One region of the Xenorhabdus sp. KJ12.1 genome, then DNA from elsewhere that is predicted to be linked to it. Evidence: predicted binding sites of a transcription regulator. Region 1 holds the regulator's gene; each other region holds the start of a gene.
What was found. The regulator CRP, encoded in region 1, controls carbon source genes, mostly activating them, when cyclic AMP is high. The targets are predictions, from matches to a motif close to ATGTGANNNNNNTCACAT.
Positions count from the first base shown of each region.

Region 2: the regulator CRP is predicted to act here: its motif matches at 2,608-2,625, upstream of udp (uridine phosphorylase).
Region 3: the regulator CRP is predicted to act here: its motif matches at 1,855-1,872, upstream of AACS92_RS15205 (NupC/NupG family nucleoside CNT transporter).
Region 4: the regulator CRP is predicted to act here: its motif matches at 2,180-2,197, upstream of bhsA (multiple stress resistance protein BhsA).

Region 1 is NZ_CAWNQH010000116.1:44,374-48,272, reverse strand. Features, by position in the region: gene ppiA (peptidylprolyl isomerase A) at 121-690, shown strand; gene AACS92_RS19175 (aminodeoxychorismate synthase component II) at 998-1,573, shown strand; gene crp (cAMP-activated global transcriptional regulator CRP) at 1,775-2,407, opposite strand; gene AACS92_RS19165 (phosphoribulokinase) at 2,814-3,683, opposite strand; gene AACS92_RS19160 (YheU family protein) at 3,843-3,899, opposite strand, start outside.
Region 2 is NZ_CAWNQH010000067.1:58,441-62,339, reverse strand. Features, by position in the region: gene rmuC (DNA recombination protein RmuC) at 1-3, opposite strand, end outside; gene AACS92_RS10195 (DedA family protein) at 132-662, opposite strand; gene AACS92_RS10190 (tyrosine-protein phosphatase) at 761-1,549, opposite strand; gene udp (uridine phosphorylase) at 1,722-2,477, opposite strand; gene AACS92_RS10180 (GntP family permease) at 2,726-3,899, opposite strand, start outside.
Region 3 is NZ_CAWNQH010000083.1:161,950-165,848, forward strand. Features, by position in the region: gene AACS92_RS15205 (NupC/NupG family nucleoside CNT transporter) at 416-1,684, opposite strand; gene AACS92_RS15210 (TatD family hydrolase) at 2,023-2,793, opposite strand; gene AACS92_RS15215 (patatin-like phospholipase family protein) at 2,963-3,899, opposite strand, start outside.
Region 4 is NZ_CAWNQH010000127.1:162,641-166,539, reverse strand. Features, by position in the region: gene nrdD (anaerobic ribonucleoside-triphosphate reductase) at 1-871, shown strand, start outside; gene nrdG (anaerobic ribonucleoside-triphosphate reductase-activating protein) at 876-1,340, shown strand; gene AACS92_RS20710 (YhbP family protein) at 1,343-1,774, opposite strand; gene bhsA (multiple stress resistance protein BhsA) at 1,887-2,138, opposite strand; gene AACS92_RS20700 (GIY-YIG nuclease family protein) at 2,409-2,696, shown strand; gene AACS92_RS20695 (GNAT family N-acetyltransferase) at 2,754-3,257, opposite strand; gene AACS92_RS20690 (ABC transporter permease) at 3,557-3,899, opposite strand, start outside.

The sequences.
Region 1 (3,899 bases):
GCATTATTGCTCGTAAAAATGAGTAAATCTTTGCCACTTTGCTTGGTGGGGAATTACACTTAATGCGTTTTACTGATTTTATGAGTTTTGTTATTGACCTCGAGAATAAAGGAACCATCAATGTTTAAACGTATTTTTGTGCCGCTTATCACGGCATGTGCTATTAGCGTGATGGCTGCCCCAGCACTGGCTGCCGAAACTTATGTAAAGCTGGTGACATCAGCGGGTGAAATAGAGCTTGAGCTGAATGGCGATAAAGCACCAATCACCACAAAGAACTTCATTGAGTATGTGGATGAGGGGTTTTATAACAACACTATTTTCCATCGTGTCATCCCCGGCTTTATGGTTCAGGGAGGCGGCTTTACAAAAGATATGAAGCAGAAAGCAACCAAAGCCCCTATCAAAAATGAAGCTGATAATGGGTTGCGTAACCTGCGTGGCACGATAGCAATGGCACGTACCGCAGATAAAGATAGTGCAACCAGCCAGTTTTTTATCAATGTGGCGGATAATGCCTTCCTTGACCATGGTCAGCGTGATTTTGGTTATGCTGTTTTTGGTAAAGTCGTAAAGGGGATGGATGTGGTTGACAAGATTTCTCAGGTCAAAACAGAAAATGTTGGTCCTTATCAGAATGTTCCGGTTAAACCAATAATGATCCTCTCTGCTAAGGTGGTTTCTCAGTAACTCTGATGGGAAAACCGCGTTTTTTATCTGTAAATTAGAACATCGGCGGTATTTGCCTGTTATTACACTTTTCCGAAGTGTCAGGCCTTTAAAAATACCGTCTCTCCCTCAATTCTTTTTCATCACTCCTGCAATCATGGTTCACTCCGCTGGTCGCCGACCCTATTTTAAAGTAGCTTATGTGGTATGATGAGTGTCCTGCTATCGTTGACGTTGATTTACCTGATTTTACCGTAATACATAACGCACAGTGCCCAATAGGGCAAAGCAATATATAAAACTATAAAAATCAGTAGGATGTGATCCTATGCTATTAATAATAGATAACTACGACTCTTTTACATTCAATTTATATCAATACTTTTGTGAGTTAGGGACGCGTGTTTTAGTTAAACGTAATAATGAGCTACAGCTTGAAGATATCGAAGAGCTGGCACCGACCCATTTGGTGATCTCTCCGGGGCCCTGTACGCCGGATGACGCTGGGATCTCACTGGAGGCTATCTCTCATTTTGCCGGGAAATTGCCGATTCTGGGCGTGTGTCTCGGGCATCAGGCGATTGGACAAGCCTTTGGTGCGAGTGTTGTTAAAGCTCGTGAAGTCATGCATGGTAAAACCAGCTTAATTCACCATAATCAGCAGGGTGTATTCAAAGGATTGAACCGACCGCTGACAGTAACCCGCTACCACTCTTTAGTTGTTGCGGCAGAAACATTACCGGCTTCTTTTGAAGTCACCGCATGGAGTCAACATGATGGTAATGTGGATGAAATAATGGGAATACGTCACCGTACTTTACCTCTAGAAGGCGTGCAGTTTCATCCGGAAAGCATTCTGAGTGAACAGGGGCATGACTTACTGAATAATTTTCTGAAATACTAACGAAAACTATTTAATTCCTCTTTCGGCTATTTTTCATATCAGCTTTTGTGTAATACCCATAATCAGGTTATGGCGCTTAATTTATTTATGCGTCTGCGGGTTTCATTTCTTAGCAGGGGAATGAAGGGAGCTGAGTGATGAAAAACAAAAAGCCAGTGCGCGATGGGATGCACTGGCCTAATTCAAGCGCGATTTCAGGAACTAACGTGTTCCGTAAACGACAATAGTTTTGCCGTGCGCAGAGATCAGGTTTTGATCTTCCAGCATTTTCAGAATGCGACCGACTGTTTCACGGGAGCAACCGACAATTTGCCCGATTTCCTGACGTGTAATTTTGATTTGCATACCGTCAGGATGAGTCATTGCATCAGGCTGTTTAGCCAGATTCAGCAATGTTTGGGCAATGCGGCCTGTAACATCCAAAAATGCAAGGTTTCCTACTTTTTCTGACGTTGTTTGTAAGCGGCTTGCCATTTGAGCAGATAAACGCATTAAAATATCAGGATTAACCTGAATTAACTGGCGAAATTTCTTATAGGAAATTTCAGCCACTTCACAGGCGCTTTTAGCTCGCACCCATGCTGTACGCTCTTGCCCTTCTTCAAACAATCCAAGTTCACCAATAAAATCCCCCTGATTTAAATAAGAGAGGATCATCTCTTTACCTTCTTCATCTTTTATTAGAACAGCAACTGAACCTTTAACAATATAGTAAAGCGTTTCTGCCTTCTCACCTTGATGAATAAGCGTGCTCTTGGATGGATATTTGTGAATATGGCAGTGTGACAAAAACCATTCAAGAGTAGGGTCTGTTTGTGGCTTGCCGAGAACCATTCGCTTTATCCTCTGTTGTTATTTCCGCCTTTATGGTCAGAGAAACAGATCGTTTCTCATCAGGCTGGCTTTATAAAGTCAATAGATTAACATATTAACTTGCTGAAAAACTGACAAGCAGGAATTTTATATGGAAATCTCAGGGTATCAGCATGTCGATGCATTGCTCCGAGCCCATAAAACTTGCCCGTTTCACGTGTAGCACTGTTTGTAACACAGGAAAAGGATTATGTCTCCTCCTGTATCGCTTCAGCATATAAAACCAGTTAACAAATAGCCAGAATTCTATTTGAAAAGCCTGATTTACTACATTTTCATTTATAAATGAGTGAATAATTGATGTTTTATCACAGGTAACATTATTTTTTGTTACCTGCATTATCGATAAATAAATAGCGGGCAATATTTAGGATATTTTTTTGCCTTCAAGTAATTGCTGAACTAACGGCGCCATAATTAACTCCATTGCCAGCCCCATTTTACCACCCGGAACAACGATAGTATTTATACTGGAAATAAACGAACCTTGGAGCATTGCCAGTAAATAAGGAAAATCGATTTGGCTTAAACCGCGGAAACGAATAACGATAAAGCTTTCGTCTAAGGAGGGAATTGCCTTGGCAGAGAATGGGTTGGAGGTATCGACTGTAGGAACACGCTGGAAATTGATGTGAGTGCGGGAAAACTGGGGCGTAATATAGCGGATATAATCGTCCATTGAACGTACCACAGAATCCATCACAGCTTCCCTTGAATGTCCGCGTTCGCTGGTATCACGAATGAGCTTCTGTATCCACTCAAGGTTAACGATGGGAACAACACCAATCAGCAGATCCACATGGCTTGCGACATTATGCTGTGGAGTGACAACACCACCGTGTAATCCTTCATAAAATAGCATATCGGTGTTTGATGGTAGTGGCTCCCACGGGGTAAACGTACCCGGTACCTGATTGTAGGGAACAGCTTCATCATACGTATGCAGGTACTTCCGCCAGCGGCCTGTGCCTGTTTCGCCATAATCAGAAAATGCTTTTTCCAGCATCTGGAAATCATTCGCTTCTGGGCCGAAATAGCTGATATGCCGTCCTTGTTCTTTTGCTTTACGTATTTCTGCGTCCATTTCGGGACGGGTATAACGGTGAAAGCTATCCCCTTCGATAAGAGCAGCGGTAATACCCAGTTGTTGGAAAATCTTGCGGAATGCCACACTAGTGGTTGTCGTTCCGGCTCCACTGGAACCGGTTATGGCAATGACAGGGTGTTTGGCAGACATAAGAACAGACTCCTTATCAGTAAAAAAACAGTTGGGATGATCTTTCTCGTAACCAGCAATTTTGAGCCAATAAAGCAGTACCAATAAAACAATGCCAATAGAACATACAAAAATTGAATAAAATGCTATTGAGCCGAAAAGGGTATAAAAAGAATCAGCTTACGGGCGAAACTGCTCCTTAGGCATGATATTGACAGTTTCGTGCAATTCAGACCA
Region 2 (3,899 bases), on a different contig from region 1:
CATCTATACACCCCACTCACATTACACCAGCGTCTGTGCTCAATGACTGACCTTAATGTAAGTTAAATAGAGGCTGTATAGATGTCCAGATTGTTTGCAGGATTTATTTCAGTTTGCAAAGCGGCTCGCAATTACCCCATCCACTCTGCAAGCCAGCGTATACCGAAAGCACCCGGCGCTAAAATACCAAATGCCCAAATCAGTGCAGAAGCAAAGTTAGCCAGCTGAAAATGACGTTGTGGCATAGCACAAATCCCAGCGACCAAAGGAATTGCGGCTCTTAATGGGCCAAAAAAACGACCAATAAAAACACCCCATATGCCCCAACGCTCAAAGAATCGATGTCCGCGTACTAAGGTTTGTGGATGGCGAGAAAGAGGCCACATCTTGCCGACATTTTCCTTGTAATGATAACCAAATAGATAAGAAACCCAGTCACCAAAGAATGCGCCTGCTGCTGCTGCAATCCATATTGGCCAGAAATTTAACCCGCTTTCACCAATCAACGCTCCTAACCCTAACAGAATGATCGTTGCAGGTAATAGCAGAGAAATAAATGCCAAGGATTCTCCAAAAGCGAGCAGGAAAATAATAGGAATTGCCCATGCTTCATGATTTTTTACAAAATTGATAATTACTTCAATGACTTCATGCAAGCTCACATTCGTCTTTCCTGTGTTAATCTTTACTAATTTTCAGGTTAGCAGCAAATCAATGAACTGATGCTAACCTTGCTTTTCTTTACGCTAACAAAATGGATTTACTCCAGAAAATAGCTCTGCAATTTTTCCCGAGCTGCCATATCAAGCCCAACGTCTTTTTCTAACCAAATATCCACACTGCCATAATGCTGATTGATACTGTTCAGAGCTGTCATTAAAAACTCTTCTCTGACTGAAAATACATAAGACATTTTCTCAACCAAACTATCACTCATACTTTTTGCATATTCATTCAATAAATATTCCCGAAACGGTGTCAGAGTAATATTAGTTACCAGATAGTCTTCCATTACGGTATCCAGATCTGCCCCCAGAGCAAACAATACCAAAGCAGAACCGATTCCTGTTCTATCTTTACCAACAGCACAATGCTGCACAATTCCGCCTTTTTCCGGCTGTAGTAATAAACTGGCTAATGTCTTATAAGCCGGGTTATTAATTGGTAACAATTGGTATAGCCGCAACATAAAATCTTTAGCATCAAACTGTTCCAACGCCTCATGGCTTAGCTTATCGAAATTAGCATCAACCTCTTTGGAAAGCGGATTAGCCGGAGCATGATGATAGCTCGCACCACTCCATACCTGATCCGGCCTATCTATAATTTCACTGCTATCACGATAATCGATGATCTGGAACAGGTTCTGTTCAGCCAAGAAAATCTGATCGTTATCAGTCAGCATATCCAGAGAGCCTGAACGAAATAACAGACCTGATTTAATCTTAGAACCATTACTTAGTGTTCTGTTACCTAAATCGCGGAAGTTAATACCGCCATTTAAGGGGAGTAATGAAGGATGAGATATAACTGTTGTGGTTGTGGTCATAATCACTCTTTTTTATTGAAATTAATGCACGATTGAGACAGTTTGTGGCTGAGACAAATCATCTTTAATACAAAATGTTATGACATTATCAGATTTCAGAATGAAAGGAAGTAAAGAAAACGGAAAATTCAGGTGATCGGGCCAGAGAATTCCGGCCCATAATTTGCAACAATTACAACAAACGGCGAGCCGCATCAACAACAATGCTTAAGGCATTGCTTTCTGTTTTCTTCAACAATTCAACATCAGGAATTTCCTGCTGGGTACGGTTAACGATCACACCAGCCACCATTCCGGCACGCAATCCCTGGCTTGCACACATTGTTAATAGAGTAGCTGATTCCATTTCAAAGTTCATGACGCCCATTTCCTGCCACTCTTTCATTGACCCCTGAAAACGACGGACAACGCGGCCAGAATAGGTATCGTAACGTTCCTGTCCCGGATAGAAAGTATCAGAAGAAGCTGTCACACCAACATGCGTTGTAGTACCTGATGCTTTCGCGGCAGCGTACAGTGCATTAGTACACTCAAAATCAGCCACTGCCGGAAACTCCATTGGAGCAAAATGCAAGCTGGCGCCATCTAAACGAACAGCCGCAGTGGTTACCAGCACATCACCAACGTTAATATTCTCCTGAATTGCACCGGTTGTACCAATACGCAGGAATGTGCGTACACCTAGTTGAGCCAGCTCTTCTACCGCAATTGACGTTGATGGGCCACCAATACCCGTCGAGCAGACAACAACAGGTTTGCCGTCAATTTCAGCACGCCATGTTGTAAATTCACGATGGGAAGCCAGATGAACCGGGTTATCCATCAACCTTGCAATCTTCTCAACACGATCAGGATCGCCTGGAACAATAGCCAGGGTTGCACCCTGTAAGTCATTTTTGGTGATACCTAAGTGAAATACATCAGACATATTGGCTCCTCAACGGAAATAATTCAAAATCCAAATAAAATGGAGATACCTAAATCTAGTAAATACTCTGGCACTTTTTAATGATTAAAGTCACATTTAATTGAATTTAAAAAGAAACACATACATTAAATTGTGATTATTGTCACAATTTAATGTATGTAAGTAACACCGTGAGTATAAAGCTGAAATAGAAACAATATTCGAAGAGTAGTCACAAAAAGCGCCCTTTTTGAGCGCCATTGGAACACTTACATGATGAAATTAAGGAGTAATATTCCACACAACCCGATTCCCCACGCAATGGTGGTCGGAATGGACCAAATGATTATCTGTTTTTTCACATCCTTTATCCCCATCATCCTATTCACGACCCAGAAAAAACAGTCATTAAAATAGCTGAAAAACAGTGTTCCCACCATTGCAGCCTGAGCAGCAACTAGCATATTAATATCTGGTATCTGTTTGATAACCGGCGCAGAAATAGATGCTGCGGTGATCATAGCAACAGTGCCTGAACCTTGAATAATACGTATTAACGTGGCGATGATAAAAGGGATCAGGACAGGAGTAATCGGCAGACTGGCAACATATTGCGCCACTATTGTCCCGGTTGAACCCTCATTTAATACAGCGCCTAAGGCTCCTCCGGCTCCCGATACCAATAAAATGATTCCTACCGTCTGCAAACCGGTTTCTAAGTGTTCTATAACCTCATGTTTACTGACATTTGGCATAAGTTTATAAATCGCCAGTAACACACTTATCGCCAGAGCAATAATCGGTGACCCAAGGAAATTAAAAACCTGAAAGTAAAGGTAATCATCTTTTCCTGCAAATAGTGCAGTCTTTAACAACAGTCCATTTATAACACTGGTAAAAATGAGAACGATAGGTACAACGATAGGTAAAAGGGAAATGAAGAGTCCCGGTAAAGGCTTACTGGCTTTTTCTTCCATATATTGCTGGTGAATTTCTTGCAGATTTCCTTCATCCTCCACAAGCAGGTATTCAGGGTATTTAGTCTCCAGCCATTTAGCATAACAAGTGATGCCAATAACACATGGGATTGCCAGTACCATTCCCACCAACATAACCTTACCGACACTTACCCCAAATATTCCGGCCACACCAAGCGGCCCCGGCGTTGGCGGAACAATATGGTGAGTCACCACTAACCCACCGGCCAGTGCTACACCCAACGTTAATACATTCCGTTTACCTTTCTTCGCTAACGCTTTTACCAGCGGATAAAGGATAATAAAAGCCGAATTAACAAATATAGGAATACTGACAATATAGCCGGTGATTGCAAGTGCCCACTCTTCGCGCCTTTTACCCAGCCATTTAATCAGACTATAGGCGATTTGCTCCGTTGCACCAGAGGCTTCCAATATCCGCCCCATCATGCTTCCCAGCCCAATC
Region 3 (3,899 bases), on a different contig from region 1:
ATCGTAACTGAATCAGTTCACATATTCTTCCGAACATTTAATCGCTAACTGTTCCGAATTATTAATGTATTCATATGTTGGTGAGCGGACTTGGTTCCTTGAAGATGTTGCAATGCCTCGATATGACAGCAACAACAGAGTTCCTTCTCTCCGCACCTTTTTCTTTAGTTTGATTTTTTCAGCTTGTCTTGCCCGGCAGGTATTAGCTTAATCAATGAAATCTTGATTCATCATTATTTGAACATGTAAGTATGTAATAATTCATGCTTAGAATCACACTAATCAAATGAAAATTGCAATTATTATCATTTTATCGTGATTGAAATCACATTGATTAAGCCCGGAAAAAATAAAATGCAGGTAAGAAACTCACCTGCATTCAATTTAGTCTGTATTTTCTGGTTAGACTTCCTAATTATGCCAGAGAGAGGAAGAACCCTGCAATTGTGGCACTCATCAGGTTAGAGAGTGAACCAGCCAATACGGCTTTCAGACCAAAACGGGCAATATCACCACGACGGCTTGGTGCCATACCGCCTAAACCGCCCAGCAAAATAGCAACAGAAGAAAGGTTAGCAAAGCCACACAGTGCGAAAGAAATAATTGCTTTCGTATGTTCAGAAAGAACCTGAAGTCCCGCAGCGCGGACAACATCATCCGGTTTCAGGTATTCACCAAAGTTCATAAATGCAACGAATTCATTAACTACCAGTTTCTGTCCGATGAAAGAACCAGCAACTGTTGCTTCATTCCACGGTACACCAATCAGGTAAGCGATTGGTGAGAATACCCAGCCTAACAGCAGTTCCAGAGATAATTGCGGGTAATTGAACCAGCCACCAATGCCACCCAGAATACCATTCAGTAGAGCAATCAGAGCAATAAATGCCAACAGCATTGCACCCACATTCAGAGCCAACTGCATACCGGATGCTGCACCAGATGCCGCCGCATCGATAATATTTGCAGGACGGTCTTCTGCTGATACCAGAGACATCGCATCAACATTATCGTGAGTGGTTTCAGTTTCCGGTACCATCAGTTTTGCAAACAACAGGCCACCCGGCGCTGCCATGAATGACGCTGCAATCAGATATTCCAACGGAACACCCATTGATGCATAACCCGCCAGTACAGAACCGGCTACCGATGCCAGACCACCACACATCACCGCAAATAGTTCGGATTGTGTCATGCTCGCAATATAAGGACGAACAACCAGAGGCGCTTCAGTTTGACCAACGAAGATATTCGCTGTTGCTGACAGGGATTCAGTACGTGATGTTCCCAATACTTTTTGCAGGCCACCACCCAGAATCTTGATGATTAGCTGCATAACACCAATGTAATACAAAACGGCAATCAGAGAAGAGAAGAAAACGATGACTGGCAGAACGCGCAGGGCAAATACAAAACCGCCACCGCCGAACAGCTCAAACATTTTGTTGGATACCAGACCGCCAAAAATGAAATCCATTCCCTGCTGACCATATCCAATTACATTGGAAACACCTTTTGACATTCCACCCAGAATGTCTTTACCTGCTGGTACATAGAGTACAAATGCACCAACAATAACCTGAATCAAGAAGGCACCAAGGACAGTGCGGATTTTAATAGCTTTATAATTACTCGAGAAAAGTACTGCGATAAAAATCAGCACTACCATCCCTATCAGGCTCATAATGAGTTGCATTGGAAGAATCCCTGTTCACTGAATGAATTAAAAATATGTCAGTTATATTGTGAGTTCCTACTGACACTGTGTGTGGAGGCGATTATACCCAGTAGTAAAAAAGAACAAGCAACTGACATCACAAATTAATGCAGCAAAAAGTAATATAAAAACAGAAAATGAGACTTATATCACATATACCCATTTTATTTATCAGGGTTTAGATAATTTTGCGGTAAAAAAGGAAGAAATGAGAAGATAATGCCAGTTAAATATTATTAATGTTTATTTCGACCAGAATAGCCTATTTTGCTCAACCAAAAGTAGACTATTTCCACTGGGATAAATTAGCTGATCGCAAATAATTCCATGCTATTTTGATAAATTTGGCGGGAAATTTCATCCGGAGATTCAGGACGTAATTCACACAATACAGAAAAAACCTGCGCGATTCTTTCGGGTCGGTTTGGCTGCCCCTGAAAACCGGCTAGTGGCATATCAGGTGCATCCGTTTCCAATACTAAAGAGGAAAGAGGCAGACGAGCTATCGTATCACGCGTTTTTTTCGCTCTTTCATACGTAATCGTTCCCCCGACGCCAATGTAAAAACCCATACGTACAAAGGCCTGCGCCTGAGATAAGCTACCAGCAAAACCATGAATAACGCCGGTGCGTGGAACATGATGTTTTCGTAACATTGCCGCCAGTTGATCGTGGCTTTTGCGGGAATGAAGCAAAACAGGCAACTCATATTTTTTGGCCAGCTTGAGCTGAGCTGCCAGAACGCTTTTTTGCCGCTCAAACTGGGGTTCTGCCATATACAGATCAAGACCAATTTCACCAACCGCTACACAGTGAGGAAGTTTCTCTTTGAGTTTCTGCTCCAGACAATCCAGATCTGTATCATAATGTTCATTAATATATAAAGGATGCAATCCAAACGCGGCATAGATTGCCTGATACTTAGCCGCCAAATCAGCAACCCTCTGGAAATATACCTGACTGACAGTCGGCACAATAATTTTTTCAACGCCCACTTGTCTGGCTCGTTCTAAACTTGCAGCTTCATCACCCGAAAAAGGAGGGAAATCAAAATGGCAATGTGTGTCAATAAACATCTATTTATCCATATCATACACTTCGTCTTTCAAGTTGCCTCTTTGTTGGCTGCGCTCGCTCACCCCAGTCACCGTTTTTATAAACATACGGTTATCTATGTTTCTGGGGGTTCACTCTCTTGCCACCGCAATGCATCTTGAAATCCATTGTGTATATTTGTCGTCATCATTATTGTTCGTCATAATCGTTATTGATCATAGTGGTACCAGTCAGTGGCATCTGCTCGCTGTCATTCACACCGGTTTCCTCTGCCATTCTTACCGAAGTACCTATTGCAGGGGTATGCTCACTACACATAAAACTATTGCGACGGAAACAATTACGGTTCGTTCCATCGTGGTTTAAACCGCTGCGGGAAACACCATAACTTTTACGTCTTTCCGGCCCAAACTTACCACCGACAAAAGTATGTCCGATAGTCGCCAAAAAGTACCGCCCACAACGTCTACCCAGATGATAATCCGTGTTCAATGCTTTCGTTTTACTCCCCAGAGCCATAGTTGCCAACGGTGCGGGTGGCCTAATTTCGAAGATTTGTACGTCATCCGGTGGATTTTCAATAAACCGTTGTGTCCGGAAGTAGCTTGTAGCATGCAGCTTCAACATTCTGAGCATTTTTTGCTGACTGCTGGTTTCCAGCCAGCGTTCCACTCGCTTGAACCACTGTGACGTATAATAAAGCTGCGAAGGCACTGTCCTGACCACGACAATAGTATCAGCTCCCCGGCGATATGCCTCTTCAACCGGAATCGCATCACTAATGCCACCATCCTGATAAACGATACCATCGAGCGTTACACCATTGCGATAAAATCCGGGGATTGCACTGGAAGCCTTGATAATTTCCATCCAGTTACTTTCATCAGGTTGAAAATAACTGGCTTCGAAATTATCAGCACGGCAGGTACACATATAAAACTCACGGCCATCATCAAAATGATCCATCGCAATAGGAATGTTTAAGGGAATTTGTTCAGAGATCATATCAATATACCAATCCAAATCGATAAGATGCCCGCCCCGGACAAAGCGCAATGGGTTGAAGAAAATCGGATTGGTTGTGTACTTGTTGATCACCTTACGGGCATAGCCTTTTTGACCGCAG
Region 4 (3,899 bases), on a different contig from region 1:
AATGCGCTTCTGGCAGTTATTAGATCAACGCTTGCTGGTTGCCAGAAAAGCATTAATGACGCGCATTGAGCGGCTGGAAAGTACCAAAGCACGGGTCGCCCCTATTCTCTATATGGAAGGAGCCTGTGGAGTAAGGCTAAAAGAAGATGACAGCATTGCCGAAATCTTCAAACATGGGCGGGCTTCTATTTCGTTAGGGTATATCGGTATCCATGAAACGATTAATGCATTATATGGTGACCATACTCATCTATTTGATAATGAACAGCGCCGCCAAAAAGCACTCGCTATCGTTGAACATCTGCGTAAAGCCATCGATGAATGGAAACAGCAAACCGGCTATGGCTTCAGCTTATACAGTACGCCAAGCGAGAGTTTATGTGACCGTTTTTGTCGTCTTGATGTCGCTGAGTTCGGAGTAATCAGTGGAGTTACAGATAAAGGCTATTACACAAACAGCTTCCATCTGGATGTAGAGAAGAAGGTCAATCCTTACGATAAACTGGATTTTGAAGCACCATACCCTCCGTTAGCGAATGGCGGTTTTATCTGCTACGGCGAATATCCCAACCTACAACATAATTTAAAGGCACTGGAAGATGTGTGGGATTACAGTTATTCCCGGGTTCCTTATTATGGAACCAATACCCCGATTGATGAATGCTATCAATGCGGTTTTACCGGAGAATTTTCCTGTACCAGTAAAGGCTTTACCTGCCCTGCTTGTGGTAATCATGATTCAGCTCAGGTTTCCGTGATAAGACGGGTTTGCGGATATCTTGGCAGCCCTGATGCCCGCCCATTTAATACGGGTAAACAGGAAGAGGTAAAACGCCGCATTAAACATCTCAATAATGGGAATATTGGCTAATACCATGAATTACCATCAATATTATCCAGTCGATGTGGTCAACGGCCCCGGAACCCGCTGCACTCTGTTTGTCGCGGGTTGCTCCCATCAGTGTCGTGGCTGCTATAACCAGACAACGTGGCGGACTGATTCCGGTCGTCCTTTTACTCTGGCAGTTGAAAATCAGCTCATCGCTGATCTGAATGATCATCGTATCAGGCGACAAGGGCTATCATTATCCGGTGGCGATCCACTTCATCCCGATAACACAGCAGCGATTCTCAGGTTGGTCAAACGGGTCAAAACAGAGTGCCCGGATAAAGATATCTGGCTATGGACAGGCTATGTTCTCAACGAATTAAATGAACTTCAGCAGGAGATTGTCAGCCATATTAATGTATTAGTTGACGGGAAATTTGAACAGGAGCAACAAGAGCCGATGCTGATCTGGCGGGGCAGCCGTAATCAGGTGATTCACTATCTGCGCTGAGATTAACGCTGCCAGTATAATTTTTTGCCAAAACCAAACGAATTATCCACCATTTTGATCTCATTCAGGTTCAATTGCCAAATAGGTGTTTTTGCCGTTATCGCAACAGGAAACTGGTGGCAATAAGCCGCTCTGGCAATGGTTTCATCTTTACCTGTCAGCGCAACCACCTCACCACGAAACTGAATACCTCTGATCTGAGAAATATTGTGCGTTTGATCTGCAATCGTTCCCGCAACGATGGCATTTTCCTGCATTATTTTACCGTGACGCGTATCAGCTTCGGTCATAAACCAAAGAACCATTTTTTCAGCGTCAAAGAGATAAAAACAACTGGCACACCAGAGATCCTGAGGTGAAGAAGTACAAAGTGTGAAGACATGTTGATTGGCAATATACTGAGATATTATTAATTTTTCTTTATCCGATTCCATCTATTTATATACCGTTATATTTCTGCCTTTTAATCAGAACACGTTAGATAGCTTCCAGTGACGTGTTCTGATATTTATCTAATAAATAAGTATAGTCTGGGATAACTATAAGTTATTTATAGATTTCAGCAACACCATACAATTTATTTTTGCCGGTTGCAGAAATAATACGGAAAGATTGTGCTCCAGCTTTATCAGCTTTTTTGGATAATGCCTCAGTCAGGCTATCCAGGGTTTCCGCTCCTGCTACAGAAACCACACCAATTTTCTCTCCAGCAGCACTTTTGACCTCAGTTGCTGCAAATGAACCAAATGAAATAGCACTTAATGACAACACGGCAGCAATAAATTTCACATTTTTCATCTTTAAATCCTCTGACTACTTGTAAATATAGGAGTTACCCTTTGTGATGCGGATCAATTTATACGCTTATCAGAAAAATGATAATTAGCAATTACTGCTATTCTTATTCAATAATTTTGAATTGAAAAAATGATCACCTACGGTGAATAGACATATAATTTAATATAATCCATAAGTTATAATTGTAGAAATATAATCATTAGGATGATAGACAAACAATGTATTAATTTTTATTGTGATTGATACATTGGAAATAACTTAAGAAAAATAATGAATATTAAAGAATCTGATTGGTATCTTTACCTGATAAAAACGCGGAATGGTTCATTATATACTGGAATTACGACAGATGTTTCTCGCCGTCTGGCTCAGCATACAGCCGGAAAAGGAGCAAAAGCGCTGAAAGGAAAAGGGCCATTAACGTTGGTCTATCACAGCGCAATGCCAGACAGGAGTACGGCTTTAAGACTGGAATATCGGGTAAAACAACTGAGTAAGCAGCAAAAAGAAAGGCTGGTGACTGCCCAGCCTGTCTGTATAGTTACCTACCTATCATAGGTTCTGTTAACTGAGTTTTGTTCACTTACATGCTGCCATCAGAATACCGGTAACATGTCATACGTCAGCAAAATGACGGGGATACGTGACCAGACCATGGCAATCATCCAGAGAGACATCTGCCAGAGTGTAAACCTGAAAATATCGTTCACAGCCAGACCATTGGCAATGTAGTTGATACTCTTCAGCGGGCCTGAAACCAAATCTCTGATAATATTCAGGCTCACCAAGTACAACCACTGCCCCATAGCCGAATTCATTCAGGCTGTCCAAGCCTTCATACACCAGCTTCTCGCCAATCCCCTGACGACGGTACGATTCGGCCACCGCCAATGGCGCTAACCCAACCCAGTTATGATCCTGTCCATTGACATCAACCGGTGTAAAACCAACATAGCCAATCACGTGACCTTCATCGTCAGTCGCAACAACACCCAGTGTCAACAAGCCATCTTCTCTTAGCTTGTGGACTAACTCAGCTTCTGCCGATGTCTCAAAGGATTCCCGCAACAAGCGATCAATCCCCATAGCATCAACCGGAATTTCGACCCTGATTAACATGACGATAACGCGCGATCGTGCTGATCAGCGCCCTCTTTCTGTTCCATTTTGATAAATTCAGCTAACTATAACAAATCAAAATGGAGAGTGGATTTAACCTAATACAAGCCAGTTCCTTTTTCATAAAAAGGAATTTGTTATTCTGCCAAAATACTGTGATATTTCCTGATGCTATCTCAAAAATCCGTCATAAAAACTGACATTGAGATGCAGTAAATCAGCATCTGAAACCTTTACACGGAACCTGCCCCAAATCAATATATTTTCACTATCTCTCTGACGATAATTCGAGATTATTATTATTTCCTTCTCAGGTGTTTCATAAATCCTCTCAGCTCCCGTAATTCACCATTACGTAGCATCCCAACCAAGATCCCCAGGATCATATAGATAACACCAAGGAGTAAGATCATCGCAATATCCCCCAGCATACTTTGCAGAGGCATATTCATTTGGTTTATACCCGCAATAATTTTAGTTGCCCATGTGGATGGTAAAGCGGATGAGATTGCCCTTACCCAATCTGGCATTGCCTGTATGGGCCAGGTTGTGCCGGAAATATAGAACACCGGAGTGGTAATAAACGCCAGTGTCAGATAAATCATTTCCACACTGCGTAAGCACTCTGTAACCAGTTTGCCC